2 regions of the Ligilactobacillus saerimneri genome follow, and region 2 is predicted to be linked to the other one. Evidence: predicted binding sites of a transcription regulator. Region 2 holds the regulator's gene; the other holds the start of a gene.
What was found. The regulator NrdR, encoded in region 2, represses ribonucleotide reductase genes. The targets are predictions, from matches to a motif close to ACACNATATATNGTGT.
Positions count from the first base shown of each region.

Region 1: nrdH (glutaredoxin-like protein NrdH) is a predicted target of NrdR. The motif match lies at 7,113-7,128, and genes of this name have one in related genera.

Region 1 is NZ_CP144759.1:340,846-350,611, forward strand. It holds partial or broken gene hemH (ferrochelatase) at 1-857, opposite strand, end outside; gene V3C97_RS01585 (helix-turn-helix domain-containing protein) at 931-1,275, opposite strand; gene V3C97_RS01590 (LLM class flavin-dependent oxidoreductase) at 1,448-2,521, shown strand; gene V3C97_RS01595 (NADPH-dependent FMN reductase) at 2,530-3,093, shown strand; gene nrdF (class 1b ribonucleoside-diphosphate reductase subunit beta) at 3,206-4,198, opposite strand; gene nrdE (class 1b ribonucleoside-diphosphate reductase subunit alpha) at 4,237-6,408, opposite strand; gene nrdI (class Ib ribonucleoside-diphosphate reductase assembly flavoprotein NrdI) at 6,398-6,772, opposite strand; gene nrdH (glutaredoxin-like protein NrdH) at 6,772-7,002, opposite strand; gene V3C97_RS01620 (class I SAM-dependent methyltransferase) at 7,228-7,830, shown strand; gene tadA (tRNA adenosine(34) deaminase TadA) at 7,845-8,378, shown strand; RNA gene ffs (signal recognition particle sRNA small type) at 8,407-8,505, shown strand; gene dnaX (DNA polymerase III subunit gamma/tau) at 8,585-9,766, shown strand, end outside.
Region 2 is NZ_CP144759.1:555,989-565,754, reverse strand. It holds gene rplT (50S ribosomal protein L20) at 86-445, opposite strand; gene rpmI (50S ribosomal protein L35) at 534-734, opposite strand; gene infC (translation initiation factor IF-3) at 763-1,263, opposite strand; ribosomal protein L20 leader region at 1,319-1,448, opposite strand; gene thrS (threonine--tRNA ligase) at 1,497-3,311, opposite strand; gene dnaI (primosomal protein DnaI) at 3,627-4,547, opposite strand; gene V3C97_RS02680 (DnaD domain protein) at 4,561-5,910, opposite strand; gene nrdR (transcriptional regulator NrdR) at 5,925-6,395, opposite strand; gene coaE (dephospho-CoA kinase) at 6,405-7,022, opposite strand; gene mutM (bifunctional DNA-formamidopyrimidine glycosylase/DNA-(apurinic or apyrimidinic site) lyase) at 7,022-7,849, opposite strand; gene polA (DNA polymerase I) at 8,037-9,766, opposite strand, start outside.

The DNA of each region.
Region 1 (9,766 bases), 220 kb from region 2:
AAAGTTTGCCCGCCATGGGCTAGGAAATTAGCTTTATTTTCGATACCATTTTCATGTAAAGTTTCTAAACAATCAGCTGTGAATGATGGACAAACTAATAAAACTTTTCGTATGCCTGCATCAGCCGCTTGGACAAGACTTTCATGGAGATATGGTTGGAGCCACGGGGTTGGTCCAAACCGTGATTGGTAGGTGAATTTAATTTTGTCTGATGTTAAAGTTAAAGCTGCTTGTAACTTGCGCGAAGTAACCATGGTTTCATCCTGGTAAGGATCCCCGCGTTTAATCATAGAGACAGGAACCCCGTGATAGGAAACAAACAATTGGTCATAGTCACCTGCTGTCCACAATTGGTTGATCCTATTAACCAGAAGCGCAATATAAGCATCGTCGCCACCGAAGCGCTTAATAATTGTTGCATTTGGAGCAACCGCTGCAACTTGGTCGATAATGGACTTAGTAGTGGACTTACTGTAATGAGGAAAAAGTGGGAGAACAGTGATGTGGTGACATTTTTGTTGCAACTTGGTAATTTGACTGGCAATTGTTGGTTGCCCATAGGTCATAGCCATTGTCACTTCCCAGTCAGGAAGTAAAGTGCGAACTTTTTTAGTTAAATTATAGGTATGGACGATGAGAGGAGATCCCGCATCGGTCCATATTTCCCGATAAAGCTGAGCTGATTTAGCCGGCCGTGACCGTAAAATCATCCCATGCAAGATTGGTTTCCAAAATCAGCGGGGCATTTCAATTACATTGGGATCACCCAGGAATTCGGCGAGATATTGGCGTACATCAGCCACACTTGTGGAACGGGGGGAACCAAGGTTTACGAGGAGTAAGCCGTTTTCTTTCAAAAATAATCTTCCTTAATACTAAGGCTAAGAAGTTAGTCGGTAGTGTGTAAAAATATTTTCTAATATAACCGGATTAGTCATGCTGGTGTTGCTTATGCGCTAAGTGTGCGCTATGGGCTATTCCCCACGCATGAAGGGCATCGAGGGTCGGAATCAATTCCTGACCATGTGCAGATAACTGGTATTCGACCTTAGGGGGCACAACCGGATAGACCTTGCGATTAACTAAATCATCTTCCTCCAGTTCTTTTAACGTTTGTGTAAGCATCTTTTTAGTTATTCCAGGTAGTGCGCGGTATAAGTCAGAAAAGCGTAACACTTGTTGAGCGCGTAGTTGAATTAAAATAGGGATTTTCCATTTGCCCAATAAACTTTTGAGACCATCATCGATGTGACAGTCCAGTGGTTCAAAACTCATCGGTATTCCTCCTGCGACTTTTTAAGTTTTATTATACGGATCAATTTTGTGCTTGCCAAATTAAACGGTATCTTTAAAGTAACCTGATTACTCTGAAGTGCCGTCTTGGCAATCTAGGGATTTTTATTTATATTTCTTACATAGAGTAAGTTATGGAGTGGAGGTTATCCAAATGACAATGGCAGATTATCGGATTCATCCAGAAAATGGTTTAGAAGTAGGAATCTATACGTTAGGGGATAGGATGCCTGACCCAACTACGGGCAAAATTAGTAGTGAAAAGCAACGAATTGATGAGTTAGTCGAAGAAGCTACGTATGCAGAGCAAGCAGGTTTAGACTACTATGGTTTGGGCGAAAGTCATCAGCAATATTTTACTAACCAGGCACATACAGTCATTTTGGGAGCTATTGCTAATGCAACGCGAAAGATTAAGATCGGGTCGGCTGCTTCTATTGTGTCGACCACAGATCCAGTTAGACTTTTTGAAGATTTTGCTACATTAGACTTGTTGTCTAATGGGCGGGCCGAAATTGTTGGCGGACGAGCATCACGTTTAGGGATTTTTGATTTGCTTGGTTACAAATATGAAGATTATGCTGAACTTTTCGAAGAAAAATTTGATTTATTATTGCAGATCGCAGCCAATGAACGAGTTACGTTGTCAGGCAAGTTTCGCGCTCCATTAAATGATATTGCTGTGTATCCTCGGCCTTTAAATGGAAAGATGCCTATTTGGCGAGCGGTTGGTGGACCAGCTGAGAGTGCGATTAAAGCAGGGCGAGCAGGTGTTCCCATGGTGATTACAACCCTTGCTGGGCCGGTATCACGTTTCAAGGAGTCGGTGGATATTTATCGTGACGTTTTACGCGAAAATGGATATGATCCAGCAGAAATTCCGGTAACAACTGCGGGATTATTTTATGTAGCTGAAGATATGACCACAGCGCTACGGGAGTATTATCCACATGTTGATGAGGGAATGCGGTTAGCTAATGGTTATGGCTTTGATAAACGGGCCTTTGCTGCCCAACGCGACCCGCTACAATCAATGAATGTTGGTGACCCAGAAGCTGTTGTTGAAAAGGTCCTTTATCAGTATGAACAGTTTGGGATGCAACGCTATATCGCCCAACTTGACTTTGCAGGAATGCCCCACAAACAAGTGATGAGACAAATTGATTATTTAGGGGAGAAGATTGTTCCTGTTGTTAAGCAGTATACCCGGGCATATCCGAAGAAGTAGGTGAAATAATGAAAATAGTACTTGTATCAGGTGCTGTTATTGGTTCGAAAACGGTAACAATTTTGAACAAACTAAAAGATGCTCTCCAAGCACAAAGCAACCAAGTTGAGGTGGTTTTGCTGGATTTACGACAATTGCAGATGGTATTTAGTGATGGACGTGATTTTCGTGAGTACAGTGGTGACACTCTCCGTGTGGCAACAGAAATCATGAGTGCGGACGCTTTGGTCTTGGGATCACCAGTATACCAGGCAGGAATCTCTGGGGCGTTAAAGAATGTCTTAGATTTACTTCCCGCACGAGCACTGGCAGACAAGGTGACCACAGCTGTGATAACAGCGGGCTCACCCCGCCATTTTTTGGTGGCTGATTACCAGCTTAAACCGATTTTAAACTTCATGAAGGCAGTCCCATTAGCAAGCAGTTTATACGTGGAGAGCAAAGATATTGCTGGTGATGAAATCATTACCGGAGAGATTATTACGCGTATTGACCGATTAGCCAGTGACTTGTTATTGACGACTGAGACGTATCAAGCACAACTGCAAAGATTAGAAGATAGCCTTTTCTAGCGTCAAAGAATTAGTGGTATAAATTTTATAAAAAGCTTTGGCTATATAATAAAAATAGCGGCAAGCAAGAAACAATATTTCTTGCCTGCCGCTTGTTTAGTTATGGAAATATTTATTTTTGATCGTCATCGTCAAAGCGGAATAGATAGTCATCATCATTCATTGCTTCAACGTTCCCCAACAGATAACCATTACCGACTTGGGAGAAGAAGTCATGGTTAGAAGTGGTAGTAGAGATCCCGTTCATGACTACCGGGTTGACGTCCTCAGCAGTATCTGGGAATAAGGGATCCATACCAAGGTTCATCAAGGCTTTGTTAGCATTGTAACGTAAGAAAGTGAGCACTTCTTCTGTCCAACCAACTTGGTCATAAAGAAGGTGGGTGTATTGTTCTTCATTAGCATAAAGATCATAGAGAAGATCGTACATCCATTCTTTAAAGCTTTCTTGCTCCTCAGCATTCAATTCGTTAAAACCAAGTTGAAACTTATAGCCAATATATGTGCCGTGAACAGATTCATCCCGCAGGATCAACTTGATAATTTCAGCAACGTTAGCCAGTTTATTGTGGCCTAACCAGTATAGCGGAGTGTAGAAACCTGAATAGAATAAGAAAGTTTCCAGGAAAACAGAAGCGACTTTCTTTTCTAATGGTTTACCGTGACGATAAATGTCATTAATTTTTTGAGCTTTATATTGCAGTGTTTCATTGCTGTTAGTCCAAGCAAAGATCTCTTCAATTTCTTTAGGAGTGTTTAACGTTGAAAAGATTGAAGAATAACTTTTAGCGTGGACAGACTCCATAAATTGAATATTGTTAAGTACAGCATTTTCCTCTTGTGTACGTGCATCTGCCATCAAAGATGACATTCCATCTTGTGATTGCAAGGTGTCCAACAGGGTTAGTCCCCCGAAAACTTTCCCTACGACATCTTTATCGGCGTCAGATAAAGTGCGCCAGTCCGCAAGGTCGTTAGAAAGGGGAATTCGTGTATCTAACCAGAATTGTTCAGTTAATTTTTCCCAAGTAGCTTTGTCAATGCTATCTTCAATGTCATTCCAGTTGATAGCTAAGTAATTTCCTTTTTTGTCTAGACGTTCCATGAACGGATTATTCCTCCTTAATTAAAATCAACACCTAGTTAAATTGAGCAGCTTTCACATTGGTTTGCGCCGACTTCTTCCTGATCATCAGTGAAAGTCCGAATATAGTAGATAGACTTGATGCCTTTTGCATAGGCATAGTTTCGTAAGATGGACAAATCTCTAGTTGTCATCTTGTTTGTCCGGTTCTTCTTCCACTCATACAAACCTTCAGGAATAGTTGACCGCATAAAGAGAGTTAAACTCATTCCTTGGTCGACATGTTGTTGAGCAGCCGCATAGGTGTCAATAACTTTCCGCATGTCAGTATCATAAGCTGACTTGTAGTACTTGATAGTATCGTTAGAAAGGTATGGAGCTGGATAATAGATCTTCCCAATCTTTCGTTCCTGTCGTTCTTCAATCCGGTTGATAATTGGATGAAGACTGGCAGTAGTGTCATTAATGTAAGAAATTGATCCGTTAGGAGCAACAGCCATTCGGTTTTGATGGTAGAGCCCATCAAGCATTACAGCTTCCTTGAGTTTGGCCCAATCAGATGGTTGGGGGATGAAAGTGCCTGCAAAAAGTTCCTTAACCCGGTCAGTTTGCGGAGCATAAGATTTAGTTACATATTTGTCAAAGTAAGTCCCATCAGCATACTTACTTTTAGCAAAATTTGCAAAAGTCGTTTGTCGTTCTCGAGCAATAGTATTTGAGGCTTTAAGAGTCCAGTAATTTAAGAGCATAAAATAGACACTAGTAAAGTCTAAAGCTTCTGGAGAACCGTACTCAATGTGATTCTTAGCCAAAAAGGCATGCAATCCCATAGCACCTAAACCAATAGTATGTGCAATCGCATTGCCATGTTCAACTGATGGAACGACATCGATTGCAGAGTGGTCAGTCACAAATGTCAAAGCTCGGGTCATAGTCATAACGGACTTACCAAAATCAGGTGAAGCCATCAGGTTAACGATATTAGTTGAACCTAGATTACAACTAATATCAGTGCCAAGTTCGTCAAATTCCTGGCGATTATTAACGCGTGAAGGACGTTGAACTTGCAGAATTTCTGAACAAAGATTACTCATGATGATTTTGCCATCGATTGGGTTAGCCTTGTTAGCAGTATCGATGTTGATAACATAGGGGTAACCTGATTCTTGTTGGAGTTTGGAAATTTCTTCTTCCAATTCCCGGGCTTTAATTTTCTTCTTAGGAATAGCAGGGTTAGCTACCATATTGTCATATTCTTTAGTGATATCAACATATGAGAATGGTTTACCATAGGCGCGCTCAACCCCCCATGGGTCAAAGAGATACATGTCGGCATTCTTTTGTACCAATTCATAATATTTATCAGGTACAATAACTCCTAAAGATAAGGTCTTAACCCGGATTTTTTCGTCAGCATTTTCCTTTTTGGCGGAAAGAAAAGCAATAATATCAGGATGAAAGACATTCAAATACACAACTCCTGCACCTTGACGTTGGCCAAGTTGGTTGGAATAGGAAAAGCTATCTTCCAGGAGTTTCATGACAGGAATGACCCCGGAAGCAGCTCCTTGAATTCCCTTGATAGGGGCGCCAGCTCCCCGTAAGTTGGATAGGGTGATCCCAACACCGCCCCCAATCCGTGAGAGTTGTAAGGCAGAATTGATTCCTCGTCCAATTGAGTTCATATCATCAGTAATTTGGATTAAGAAACAGGACACCAACTCACCCCGCCGCTTGCGACCGGCATTGAGGAAGGTTGGAGTAGCTGGTTGATAACGCTGGTGAATAATCTCATCTGCTAAAGCCATAGCCAATTCCTCATTACCATCAGCAGCAAAAAGAGCATTGGCTGCTACCCGATCAATGAAGTTTTCCAGATAATATGCTCCATCGTTAGTTTTTAAAGCATATTGGGCATAGAATTTATAAGCGGCCATGAAGGTCTTAAAGTGAAAGTTGGCTTGACGTAAAAATGCGTATAACTTTTCAATGAAGCTAAAGTCATACTTATGAATAAATTCAGCTTCATAATAATCATTGGCAATGAGATAATCAAAGCGTTCCTTTAGATTGGCAAACCGTTTGGTGTTGGGGCCAACGTTTTCTTCGAGAAAGCTAGCTAGAGCTTCCTTATCTTTATTCAATGGAATTTGCCCATTAACAGGGAGATTGATCTCATTATTGAGATCATAATAACGAACTTTGCTGATATCAATATCTTTAAGACTCAAGTTTCTTCACCGCTTTCCTGAAATTTTCTACATCGCGTGGTGTGCCGTTGAATTCAAAGGCATAAATAATTGGTTTTTGGTATTTGTGAGCCAGTTCTTTAGCAGTGATAATAAATAATTCCGCAAAATTACGGTTACCATTGCCAATAATTCCTTTTAAATTTTTAGAATTTGTTCCATAACTTAAAAATTCGTCCACAGGTTCCGTGATAGCAGGGTCACTATACGACGGAACGATGAGGACGAACGGCTCGTTGACTTCATGTTCTGGATCAATCCCATCAATTTCGTAAGGATCACTAACAGCAAGTTTTTTGACAAACCGCCGTGTCTGACCTGTCACAGTAAAATAGACAACTTTCATTAGTCAGCGATGAGCCTCCTTAAAAGATCAGGACGAAAACCATTGATTACAGGTTCGTTGTTTTCTTCGATCACCGGAACAGTTTGGAAGCCGTGATCACGGAGATAATCAATGTATTGTGGTTCTTGTGAAATATTTTTTTCTTCAAAACTGATGTTGTGTTGTTCTAAGAATTTCTTAGTCATCTTGCACTGGATACAGTTATTTTTAGTAAAAACAGTTAGCTTCATTGTGCTCACTCCCTCGATAATTAACGTAATTCAGTATACAATATTTTGGGAATAAATCAACAAAAAGCAATCGTAAAACACAAGATATAGGGGGTTAAAAAACACCCTCAATACCATATATAGAGTTATTTAAGAAAGCGGATACCAATAGAAATTGCTTTATCACGCGAAAATTCGTATGATATAAAACAGAATATGAACGTAAATTACAGAAAGGATACAAAAATGCCAAATTATTATTACACAGAAAATCCAGATGTAGATCATGCAGAACAACGCTGGGATTTTATACTTCTGGATCAGACACTAACTTTTATTACTGATAATGGTGTTTTTTCTAAGAATACTGTGGATTATGGTAGTCGTGTGCTATTGACTGCGGTAGCACCAACCTTAACTACCGCAGCAAAAATTCTAGATGTGGGATGTGGCTATGGCCCGATTGGATTAGCTTTGGCAAAATCTTTCCCAGCAAGCCAAGTTGATATGGTAGATGTTAATAACCGGGCATTAGCGTTATGTCAACGAAATGCTACGATTAACAAAATTAAGAACGTCAAAATCTGGCCTTCAAACTGCTACCAGGATGTTGAAGATGCTGATTATGATGCGATCATTTCCAATCCGCCGGTCCGAGCAGGAAAACAAGTAGTACATACCATTTTAGCGGAAGCATATGCCCACTTGTTGCCAGGAGGGACTTTAACCATTGTTCTTCAAAAGAAGCAGGGAGCTCCATCGGCTAAAAAGAAGATGTTAGAAGTTTTTGGTAATTGTACAACTTTGACGCGGGATAAAGGGTACTTCATTTTGCAAAGTATTAAATAGGAAGGATTAAGAAAATGGAGCTTAGTGAATTTGAAAAGTACAAGTTTATGCGGGAAGCGTTGTATGAAGCTAAGAAAGCTCAAAACATAGGTGAAATCCCCATTGGATGTGTAATTGTTCACGATGGTGAAATTATTGGGCGAGGGCATAATCTGCGTGAGCACAGTCAAGATGCGGTTCATCATGCTGAAGTGATGGCTATCGAAGAGGCTTGTTTACGCACAGGATCATGGCGATTGGAAAATACTCAGTTATTTGTTACCTTGGAACCATGTGCAATGTGCTGTGGAGCAATTATCAATTCTCGAATTCCAGAAGTTTATTATGGGACTAAAGATCCCAAAGCAGGTTGTGCAGGGAGTTTGATGAATTTGTTAGGGGATAAACGCTTCAATCACCAGGCACAGGTTGAGTACGGAATTATGGAAGAAGCGTCAGCTAAAATTTTGCGTGACTTCTTTCGCTATATTCGGAAACAACAAAAAATCAGGAAGCAGCAGCGTAGGCTGGCGCAACAAAAGAAAGATAAATCAATACTGGAAAAATAATTGTGATCGTGTTAAGATATATTTTGCCGCAAGGCCTTAAGGCAATGTTGTCCTTACGAACCGTGTCAGGTCCGGAAGGAAGCAGCACTAAGTTTGGTTCAGCATGTGCCTTTTGTGATATGAATGCAAGCTCCTGGTCTGTTAAGGCGAGGAGATTTTTTGTTATAATGGGGGAAATGTTTTATTAGAATGGGAAGGAATGCAGGATGAGTTATCAAGCATTATACCGGGTATGGCGTCCTCAGCGTTTTGCTGATTTGGTGGGGCAAGAACTGATTACTAAGACGTTGCGGAACGCGTTAGTAACGAAGCAAACAAGCCATGCATATCTTTTTTGTGGACCGCGGGGAACAGGAAAAACTTCGGCTGCTAAAATTTTTGCTAAGGCAATTAATTGCCACCAACAAAAAGATGGCGAACCATGTAATGAATGTGAAACCTGTCGGGCAATTACAGCCGGCCGTTTAAACGACGTAATTGAAATTGATGCTGCTTCAAACAACGGTGTTGAAGAAATCCGTGACATACGAGATAAAGTAAAATATGCGCCGACACAAGCAGACTATAAAGTTTATATCATTGATGAAGTTCACATGTTATCCACGGGTGCGTTTAATGCCTTATTAAAAACGTTAGAAGAACCCCCAGCTAATGTAATTTTTATCTTAGCTACTACGGAACCACATAAGATTCCAGCAACGATTATTTCCCGAACCCAACGGTTTGATTTTAAGCGGATCACATTAGCTGCGTTGCTACACCGTATGGAATACATTCTTCAGCAAAAAGAGATTAAATATGATCAACAGGCTTTGCAGGTGATTGCTAAAGCAGCCGAAGGGGGAATGCGAGATGCATTGAGCATTCTAGATCAAGTCTTATCATTTGGTGAAAACGAAGTCACATTAGATAATGCCTTATTAGTAACTGGAAGTGTAACGCGACAAGAATTACATAATTATTTAGCTCAAGTGTTAAATCATGACACGGCAGCGGCGTTGATAACCATTCAGAAACTACTCCAGGATGGCAAAGATCCTAGTCGTTTGATTGAGGACTTGATTATGTATTGTCGAGATTTACTGCTGTATCAAGAAGCACCAGAAATTGTTGAAGCAAATCGGATGGGTGTCATTGACGATAGCTTTAAAGAATTTGCGCAGGCGACAGCAGCTGATCGTCTATATCAGATGATTGATGTGTTGAATGAACAACAAGAAAATATGCGGTTCACAACACACCAATCTGTCTACTTAGAGGTAATGACTGTCAAGTTGACACAAGCTTCGCAAATGACACCCAAGCAAGCACCGGTTGCTACGATGGATACGGGACTTCAAACAGAAATTAAGCAACTTCAACAAGAAGTGGCAACGCTGAAGCAAGAA
Region 2 (9,766 bases):
ACCAACCATTTAGGACAAAACCATATTATTTGGTTAATAAATTAAAAAGGCTAAGACATATCGCCTCAGCCTTTTTAATTGAAGATTACTTTTCTAAAGCTTGCTTAGCTTGTTCTACAACAGCAGTAAATGCTTCTGCATCGTTAACAGCTAAGTCAGCTAACATCTTACGGTTAACTTCGATATTAGCTAACTTCAAACCGTGCATCAACTTGCTGTAGCTGATCCCGTTTTGACGAGCAGCTGCGTTGATCCGAGCGATCCATAATTTACGGAAGTTGTTCTTAGTCTTACGCCGATCTTGGAAAGCGTATAAGTATGACTTCAGAACTTGTTCCTTAGCAGTCTTGAATAAAGCATGCTTGGAACCGCGGTAACCCTTTGCTAATTTTAAAATCTTCTTACGACGTTGGCGTGTAACAGCCCCACCTTTAACACGTGGCATATTAAAATTCCTCCTTGTTAATTGCCGGCCTCAACCGACATCTCATATAATGAGAATTCGTTAAATTAACTATTGTAGCAAATGAAGTTTACTTCATTTGAGAAACCATTTGCTTGATCCGCTTCATATCTGAACCAGATACCATTGCAGCTTTCCGCAACTGACGACGTTGCTTCTTAGTCTTGCCGTGGAAACGGTGTGAAGTGAAACCGTGATGACGCTTTAAACCACCATTTCCTGTACGCTTGAAACGCTTTGTTGATGCGCGGTGTGTTTTTTGTTTTGGCATAATAATATCCTCCTAGTTATAACAGTAATTACTTATCTGTTTTAGGCGCTAACACTAAGAACATGCTACGCCCATCCATCTTAGCTCTAGATTCAACGGAGGCAACATCCTGAGTTGCTTCAGCAAATCTTTGAAGTACTTCACGACCAATATCCTTGTGAGTAATTGCACGGCCTTTAAATCTAATTGAAACCCGTACCTTATCTCCCTTGGAAATAAATCTGTGAGCATTTCTAACTTTTGTATTGAAGTCATTAGTGTCAATTGTTGGACTTAAACGTACTTCCTTAACGTTGGCAGTCTTTTGACGCTTCCGAGCTTCTCGTTGCTTCTTTTGCAACTCGAAGCGATATTTACCATAATCCATGATTCGTGCTACCGGTGGCTTAGCCTTTGGCGCAACTAAAACTAAGTCTAAGTTTTGTTGTTCAGCCATGGCTAAAGCTTCCTGCTTGGACTTTACGCCCAACTGTGAACCATCGCTGGCAATCAACCGAACTTCGCGAGCCCGAATGCCTTCATTAACCATCTTATCAAATGCTATGGTGCTTCACCTCCAAATAAATTCAGAGAAAGTGCAGACAGATGTAAAAAAGGTGCTGGCATTCAATAATAGCCAGCACCCTAATCCGTTTTTAGCGGAATTAATTTCACTAATATCTGCCCCGGGACCACTGTCCCTTAGGCGAGAAGCGGGTGCTTCTGCTTTTTCTCAACTCTTAGTAGTCTAGCAGGCAATATCCTTCCTGTCAAGACTTACAATTATTTTTTCCGACTGTAACTTGCAATATCTGCTAGCAGTTCACTTTCAAAGTCAGTAAATGCAAGCGTAGCAGCCTTGTCTTCCCCGTATTTCCGAACAGAAACAGATTGGTTAGCCATTTCATCATTTCCGACAACCAATGTGTATGGAACTTTTTGGGTTTGAGTTTCCCGAATCTTGTAACCCATCTTTTCGTTACGATGGTCAACCACAACCCGCACGTTAGCTGCCCGTAACTTAGCTGCTAAGTCTTCAGCGTACTCACCATGCTTGTCATCAGAAACAGGAATGATGTGCACTTGTTCTGGTGCTAACCATGTTGGGAAAGCTCCCTTATAGATTTCCGTTAAGTAGGCAATGAATCTTTCCATTGTTCCCACAACCCCACGGTGAATCATAACTGGTTGGTGTTCTTGACCATCTTTACCAGTGTACTTGAGACCAAAGCGTTCTGGCAACATGAAGTCTAGCTGAATAGTAGACATTGTTTCTTCATTTCCCAAAGCTGTCTTAGTTTGAATGTCCAACTTTGGACCATAGAATGCGGCTTCCCCTTCAGCTTCATAGTAATCCAAGTTCAAGTCATCCATGGCTGCCTTTAACATGGATTGGGATTGTTCCCACATTTCGTCATTAGCATAATACTTTTCAGTATTCTTAGGATCACGATAGGAAAGGCGGAAAGTGTAATCAGTAATGTCAAAGTCTTCATAAACACTCATGATCAACTTCAAGATCTTAGCAAATTCACTCCGAATTTGATCCAAGGTAACAAAAGTGTGCCCATCGTTGAGCGTCATTTCACGCACCCGTTGTAAACCTGATAAAGCCCCAGACTTTTCATAACGGTGCATCATCCCTAATTCCGCAATCCGCAATGGTAAGTCACGGTAGGACCGCAAGTGGTGCTTGTAGACTTGGATATGGCTTGGGCAGTTCATTGGCCGCAATTCCAACATTTCGCCATCACCCATGTCCATTGGTGGGAACATGTCATCCCGGTAGTGTTCCCAGTGACCTGATGTCTTGTAAGCATCAAGGTTCATCAAGACCGGAGTATAAACGTGTTGGTAACCATCGGCTACTTCCCGGTCGATGATGTAACGTTCAATCGTCCGCCGAATTGTGGACCCCTTTGGCATCCAATATGGTAAACCAGCACCAACTTTTGGATCAACAAAGAAGAGGTCCAATTGGCTCCCGATTACCCGGTGGTCGCGTTCCTTAGCTTCTTGACGCCGTTGTAGGTCTGCTTCTAAGTCATCTTTCTTATAGAAAGCCGTCCCATAAATCCGTTGCAGCATTGGGTTGGAAGACATTCCCTTCCAGTAAGCCCCAGCTACTGATAATAACTTGTAGTTCTTGATTAAGTTAGAGTATACCAGGATTGGTGCATTGGCAGGAGCAACAAAATCCCCTGCCTTGTAGAGGTTTACCTTACCGTCTTGAGCTGCTTCTTGGAGCAATTCAACTGTATAAGGATCTGCTGCATATTGGGCTGCTAATTCATCAACATCACCTACAACATGTTCAACCTTCAAGTTTGCCTTCGCAAATTCCTTAATTTTTGCTTCTAAAGCCGCTAATTCATCGACAGAAACTTGCATCTCATCTCGGTCTGAATCAACGTAAAAACCTTCGTCACTGTCTTTAGCGCCGACATATTCCCCTAAGCGAATCCCAGCAAAACTATCAGTCAATGCTCCCCGTAAGAAGAAAGCAACTGATTCACGCAGGGCTTGCAAGCCTTCCTGAGAATCACGATCAATTTTGTTAACTGAACCGTCTGGTAACATTACTGCAACTTGTGCCATAATCTCAATCTCCTTTTTATAAATTAAATAAAAAAGCCCCTAGCACCGTCTAAATACGGCACTAGGGACGTCATTAACATCTTTAATAACGTGGTTCCACCCACATTCAAGTAGACCTAGTCTACTCCTCTCATAGTTGGTAACGGAAACTACCCGGCTCGACTTTGCATCCAGCTCTATTGGTTATGGTGGTAAGTCAACCTTTGATTGTTCTCAGTCCCTCAATCATCCCTGTTTATGGTTGACCGTTTGTCCTTAACTAGATTTACATTTATTAAACCACTACATGTTATTGAAGGCAAGGAAAATTTGTAACTAATTGCGCCGCCAATTCTTGCCCGATACTGCCATTTCTTTAGATAAATACCGTACTCGCTCCATAATTCGCTTAGCCTTCAAGGGTTCCACCACGGAGTTAGTGCTGTATGCTAAATGTTCTTCCAGTTCAGCTTGCGTTTTGTTGGACGTGAAGAAGGTTGGTAATTCCTCTTGCATCCGGTACTCCAAGATAACCCCTAAAACATCATCCCGCAACCAGCCACTCATCGTTTCAGCTCCAATATCATCTAAAATTAAAATTGGCGCTTGTTTGATACCGTTGATCTCTTTAAGGACAACATTTTCTGAAATACTATCTTTGAAACGAACTGCTAATGATGGAAAATGGGCTAAAGTACAAGCAATATCTTTACGGGCTAATTCATGAGCCATGGCAGCCATCAAGTACGTTTTTCCCACCCCAAATGGACCGGTTAGGTATAAGCCCTGGTGAAATTCACCCGGGTTTGACACATACTCTTTAACGAAATTAACTGCTGCTAATAAGGCAGCATCGCGCCCTTCTTCCCGCTGATAGTTCCTGAAGTTTGCATTACGCATACTTTTCGGAACATTGATCGTAGTAAACCGCTTTTGAGCTGCCTGTGCCTGCTGTTTCCGCACTAATTCAGCGGTAGGAATATAAGTTACCTCAACTTTACCCCGCACCAAGCTCAAGGCCGGCGTATAGCCCGGCATGAAGGTTTTTTGCCCCGCTGCAATTTTTTGCTTAACGTCATAGTACTCATATAATTTACTTGCATTTGTCGCAATAAAAGCCTGGGCGTCTGGGACTTCAGACTGCATAATAAACTGTTGGATCTCCTTGTCCTGTGCCAACTGGCGTAGTATTTCTTGATATTCATGGAGGTTTTCCCGGGGGAATTTACTCCGTAAAATTCTGCCCATGTTTTCCATTTAATATTCCTCCTTATTTACCCAGCAAACGATCCAAATCGGCTAATCCTTGATCAATATCATTTTTTGTCTGTGATTCTGACTGACCCATAGCTTTCGCATTTGCCCGCTTCTCTTGTCCTGGCTTTTGTGTCTGTGCTTGTGTTTGGGCCCATTGGGGTAACTTTTCTTTACTAAATACACGTTGCTTCTGCCTACGAGCAGTGCGATCTTGGGTTCTTTTTTCTTTCCACTGGCGCACATAAACAATCGCTTGTTCCGGTGTCTGCACCCGATTAGCTCCCCAGTTGGAAATGGTACGTTCAACCGTACCGGCCCGTAAATTATCAAAATTTTGATCCACCAGATAATAATGCAACATAATATTAATAATTCCTGGAGCTATTCCTTGCTGTAACAAGTTTTGCACCACATATTTATCCGCCCGTGTCGGAAAACTAGCTGTATTGCGCGCAGCATTTTTTTGTTCAAAAATAGCCTGCAAAAACGCCATTGGTGGATATGCTTTGGCAGCAGTTGCCAAATTTTGCTCAGCTGCTGTTAGCTTTACTTCAGTTGAAGTTTGGTCCGCAGCTGTTCTCTTTTTTCCTACCTTAGCCTGTGAACTATAACGTGCCATTGCCTGGTTGCTAAGTTGGTTAAAATCAACGTGACCCTGTTCATCCGCTACTGAATCAATCAAATTCACCAACGCTAACTCGTTAAGTCCGTACATAACGCCTACACTATAAGCAACCCGGATATTTTGCTTGAAATTACTTGTATCCAGATAAGTTTTCTTATGTAGAAGCTGGTCGACAAATTCAAAATCAATTGGGTTGGTGGCTGGCAGGGTTACTGCCACATCAGCCCAAATAGGTGACTGTTTAGCTCGTACTTGGTCCCCCACTGCTTGCCGCAGTAGCTGCTGGATTGCAGGCGTATTAAAAGATAATTCGCGTTTCCACGCAGCAGCCATCCCCGTGCCAATACTTGCTGTCAATCGTTCACTTAATTGTGGATCATCAAAAAAACGAGTTGGTGACAACGGCGGATTCATCACCAACAAGACCCAGTTTCCCAGCTGATCGTGCTGGCGGACAACCTGGAGCAAGTTGACTTGGACTAACTGTTGGGCTGCAGTTGCCAAATCCTCGATCCCAAAATTCAGCTGTACAAAAAGATCTTTTAGAGGACGCCGTTCACTAACTAGCGGTTCGGGAGTCAACGTGGTTTGCAGTGTGGCATATAGGCCCACGGCTCCTGGCCCAACGATGGGCTGATACAGGCGCGTAATGGTTGCTAAGTCCGCCCCACTAATATTATCGGTAGCAATAACAACATAGCCATCGTTTCCTGCCAAGTGTTGCCACTGTTGCTCCATCGCGATCTTCCTTTCTACTTCCTAGCCTTTTTATCCCGTGCCATTAATTCTTCTAGCTCATCCCGAAAAGCCGCCATGTCCTTGAATTGGCGATAAACACTGGCAAAACGAATATATGCCACTTCATCAACATCGGCCAAAATTCCCATGATATATTCACCGATCAATTGGCTAGAAACCTCGGTTCCCCCCACTGACCGCACCTTATTTTCAACTTGATTGACGATCGTGGTGATTTGATCCATGCCAACAGGACGCTTTTCAGTCGCCCGCACGATCCCCTTCAGGATCTTCTCACGGTTAAACTCTTCCCGCGTCCCGTTCTTTTTGATAACCAATAATGGGGTGGCTTCTACCCGCTCAAAAGTCGTAAAGCGAAAACCACAATTTGTACATTCGCGGCGACGCCGAATTGCATGCCCTTCATCTGCTGGACGACTATCAACCACCCGTGATCCTTCTTCATGACATTTTGGACATTTCATTATGTTCACCTACTCTTTTTTCTTAGAAAATCTAATCTGGCGGAGCTCAAACCACTGGTCTACTTGTGGTTTCCACCCAAGAGGACCCTTTCCAGTATCAAGAGTCCAATCTGCGTGGGCAATTCGCCAAGTATTGTCTTTTTGGGCCTTAATCCGGGCTTGAGCTTCCACTTTGGGTAACTGGTTCCGCTGCTGTAATCGTGCTAACTGAATAGTTTCGTCAACTACTGTTACCCATACGGCATCACAATATTGTTCATAGTGCCCTTCAAATAATAATGGGATATCTAACACGACCACTGCAACACCTTTTTGCCGGTACTTTTGCAACTGCATCAGGATTTCTTCCCTAATTAACGGGTGCGTAATCTCATTCAATTTTGCTAATTGTTTAGGATCAGAAAAGACTAACCGACCCAGCTTACGCCTCAACAAGCTACCGTCTGGGGCAAGATATGCCTTACCAAAATGTGCTATCACCTGTTGCAACCCCTGGCTTCCGGGTGCAACTATCATCTGTGCAATTGCATCGGCATCAATAATTTTAGCCCCTTTTTGCGCTAAATACTGACTAACAGTTGATTTTCCACTAGCTATTCCACCAGTAATTCCTAAAACGTATGTCATCATTCTACCTTTTGACATTGCGGACAAAAATGTGTCCCCCGTTGCCCAACTTTAATTTTTTCAATTATAGTACCACACCGTGGACAGGGATGACCGTCATTGCCATAAACATTTAATGCAAATTGAAACTCCCCCATATTGCGGAAAGCATCGGTATATGAACGAATGGTTGTCCCTCCGGCGGTAATCGCCCGTTGTAACTCTGCAATGATATTTTGCCTCAGGGCAGTAATCTCTGACCGTGTCACATGGTTAGCAGGAGTTTCCGGATGAATCTTGGTCATCCATAAAACCTCATCAACATAAATGTTTCCTAATCCGGTCACAATCGTTTGGTCAAGTAGCGCGGTTTTTATAGCTTTTTTGCGCCGGTGTAGTGCTTGCGCAAAGTAATCCACGGTAAATTCTGGTGCGAATGGCTCTGGTCCCAATTTTTGGAGTGACTTGAGGTCATTTTCTTGTCCTGTCTGCACTAAGCGCATTCTGCCAAATTTACGTGAATCGTTGTAGCGCAACTGTTGCCCGTCATCAAGGTCAAACACTACATGGGTATGCTTTTCCAACGGTTGTGTCTGGGGTTGAACAAAATACTTTCCTTCCATCCGTAAATGCGATACAACCGTCAAATCGCCCGAAAACCGTAATAATAAGTATTTTCCCCGCCGGTCAACGGTCAGGATCTTTTTACCCGTTAGTTGCGTCACAAACTCCGTCAGGTCACTCTCGATCATTTTGGGATATAAGACCGTTACCTTTTTTACTGTCCTGCCCTGCACTAACTTGATCAATCCACGTCGTACCGTCTCTACCTCAGGTAATTCTGGCATCTTCGCTCCTCCTCGTCCCTTATTAATTTTTATATTATCACAAATTTACAAATCACAATAATAAAACAAAACCACCGCAATCCTTTACATTCAGTTGCTCCTAGCTTCTGATATGGGCGGGTTTCTCATTACTAAAAAAGAGAAACATTGAACACTTCAACGTTTCTCTTTCCCACTTAACCGTTACTTATTTAGCAGCAAACCATGTTGCCCCGTGTTTGCTTTCCACCTTCAATGGAATATCCAGCTGCACGGCTGAATCCATAACCTCTGGTACCACTTTTTCTAACAGAGGAATTTCTTCTTGGGGAGCTTCAAAAATTAATTCATCGTGAACTTGCATCAGCATTCGTGCTTGTAAGCCCCGACTTTGCAAAGCATCCTGCATCTGGATCATCGCGGTCTTGATAATATCGGCTGCACTTCCTTGGATCGGTGTATTGAGAGCTGTTCGTTCCGCAAATGACCGTAAATTAAAGTTCTTACTCTTAATATCTGGCAGGTAGCGTCGCCGGTGCAGAATCGTTTCAACATAACCTTTTTCGCGTGCATACTCAACAATCTCACGCATATAACGCTCCACTCCGGGGAAGTTTTCTAAATACGTCGTAATAAAACGTTTAGCCTGCTGGCGACTAATCCCCAGATTTTGGGCCAAGCCAAAATCGCTAATCCCATAAACAATCCCAAAGTTAACTGCTTTTGCCTGACGCCGTTGGTTGGCTGTCACTTGTTCAGGATCATCGATCCCGAAAATCCGCATTGCAGTATTGGTATGAATATCAAAATCATCCCGGAAAGCTTGTTGCATGTTGTGATCTCCTGAAACATGAGCTAAAACCCGCAATTCAATTTGGGAATAATCAGAAGAAAAGATCTCCCAACCAGGTTGACTAGGAACGAAAGCCTGGCGAATCTGGCGGCCTTCTTCTAACCGTACCGGAATATTTTGTAAATTTGGATCTACCGACGATAGCCGTCCTGTGGCCGTCAAAGTCTGGGTATACCGGGTATGAACCTTCCCATCTTCAGGAGCAACTACTTTGAGCAATCCTTCGATATAAGTGGATTGTAGCTTGGACAATTGCCGGTATGCCAGGATATTATCAATAATTGGTGCCATCCCCCGTAGTTTTTCCAGAACACTGACTGCTGTTGAATAGCCCCGCTTCGTCTTTTTGATTACCGGTAGTTTAAGCTTTTCAAACAAAATTACTCCCAGTTGCTTTGGCGAATTCAGGTTGAACTCTTCGCCCGCTTCGGCATAAATTGCTGTTTGAATCTCAGCCAGGCGCTCCCCAAACTTACTCTGCATTTCCATCAGTTTATCTGTATCAACCCGGACCCCAGTAATCTCCATTTGCGCTAAGACTATTGCTAGCGGACGCTCAATATCTACGTAGAGTGGTACCTGTTCATTTTGCTGGAGCTCAGTTAACAACTGTTGCTCTAGATCATGAATTGCCTTGGTTTTCTGAGCCAGATGCCCACAAAAGACTGCATCATCTGCTGGCAAAGCCCGCTTAGCGCCTTTCCCGTATAATTTTTCGTCGCTTGTTAATTCAAAATAATTATGCTCTTGCGTTAATTTCCCCATATCCTTGCTATTATCAGCATTATTGAGGAGGTATGACACCAGTAAGAGGTCAAAATTAACTTGCCGCAATGTGATTCCTAGCCTATTTAAAGCAACATAGGTCTGCTTGCTATCAAAAACATCAACTGGGATAGTGGCACTTTCCAATAAGTTGCGTAACGGTTTTTCCTGCAATAAAGTAACATCACGACTAGCATAATAATGATCGTTGATCTTAAAGGCAAAACCGACTAACGGAGCGCGGTGATAATTATCACCATCCACTTCGATCACAAACGCCAAATTATCGCCATCATGATACTCAACTGTTGTTAAGTCCT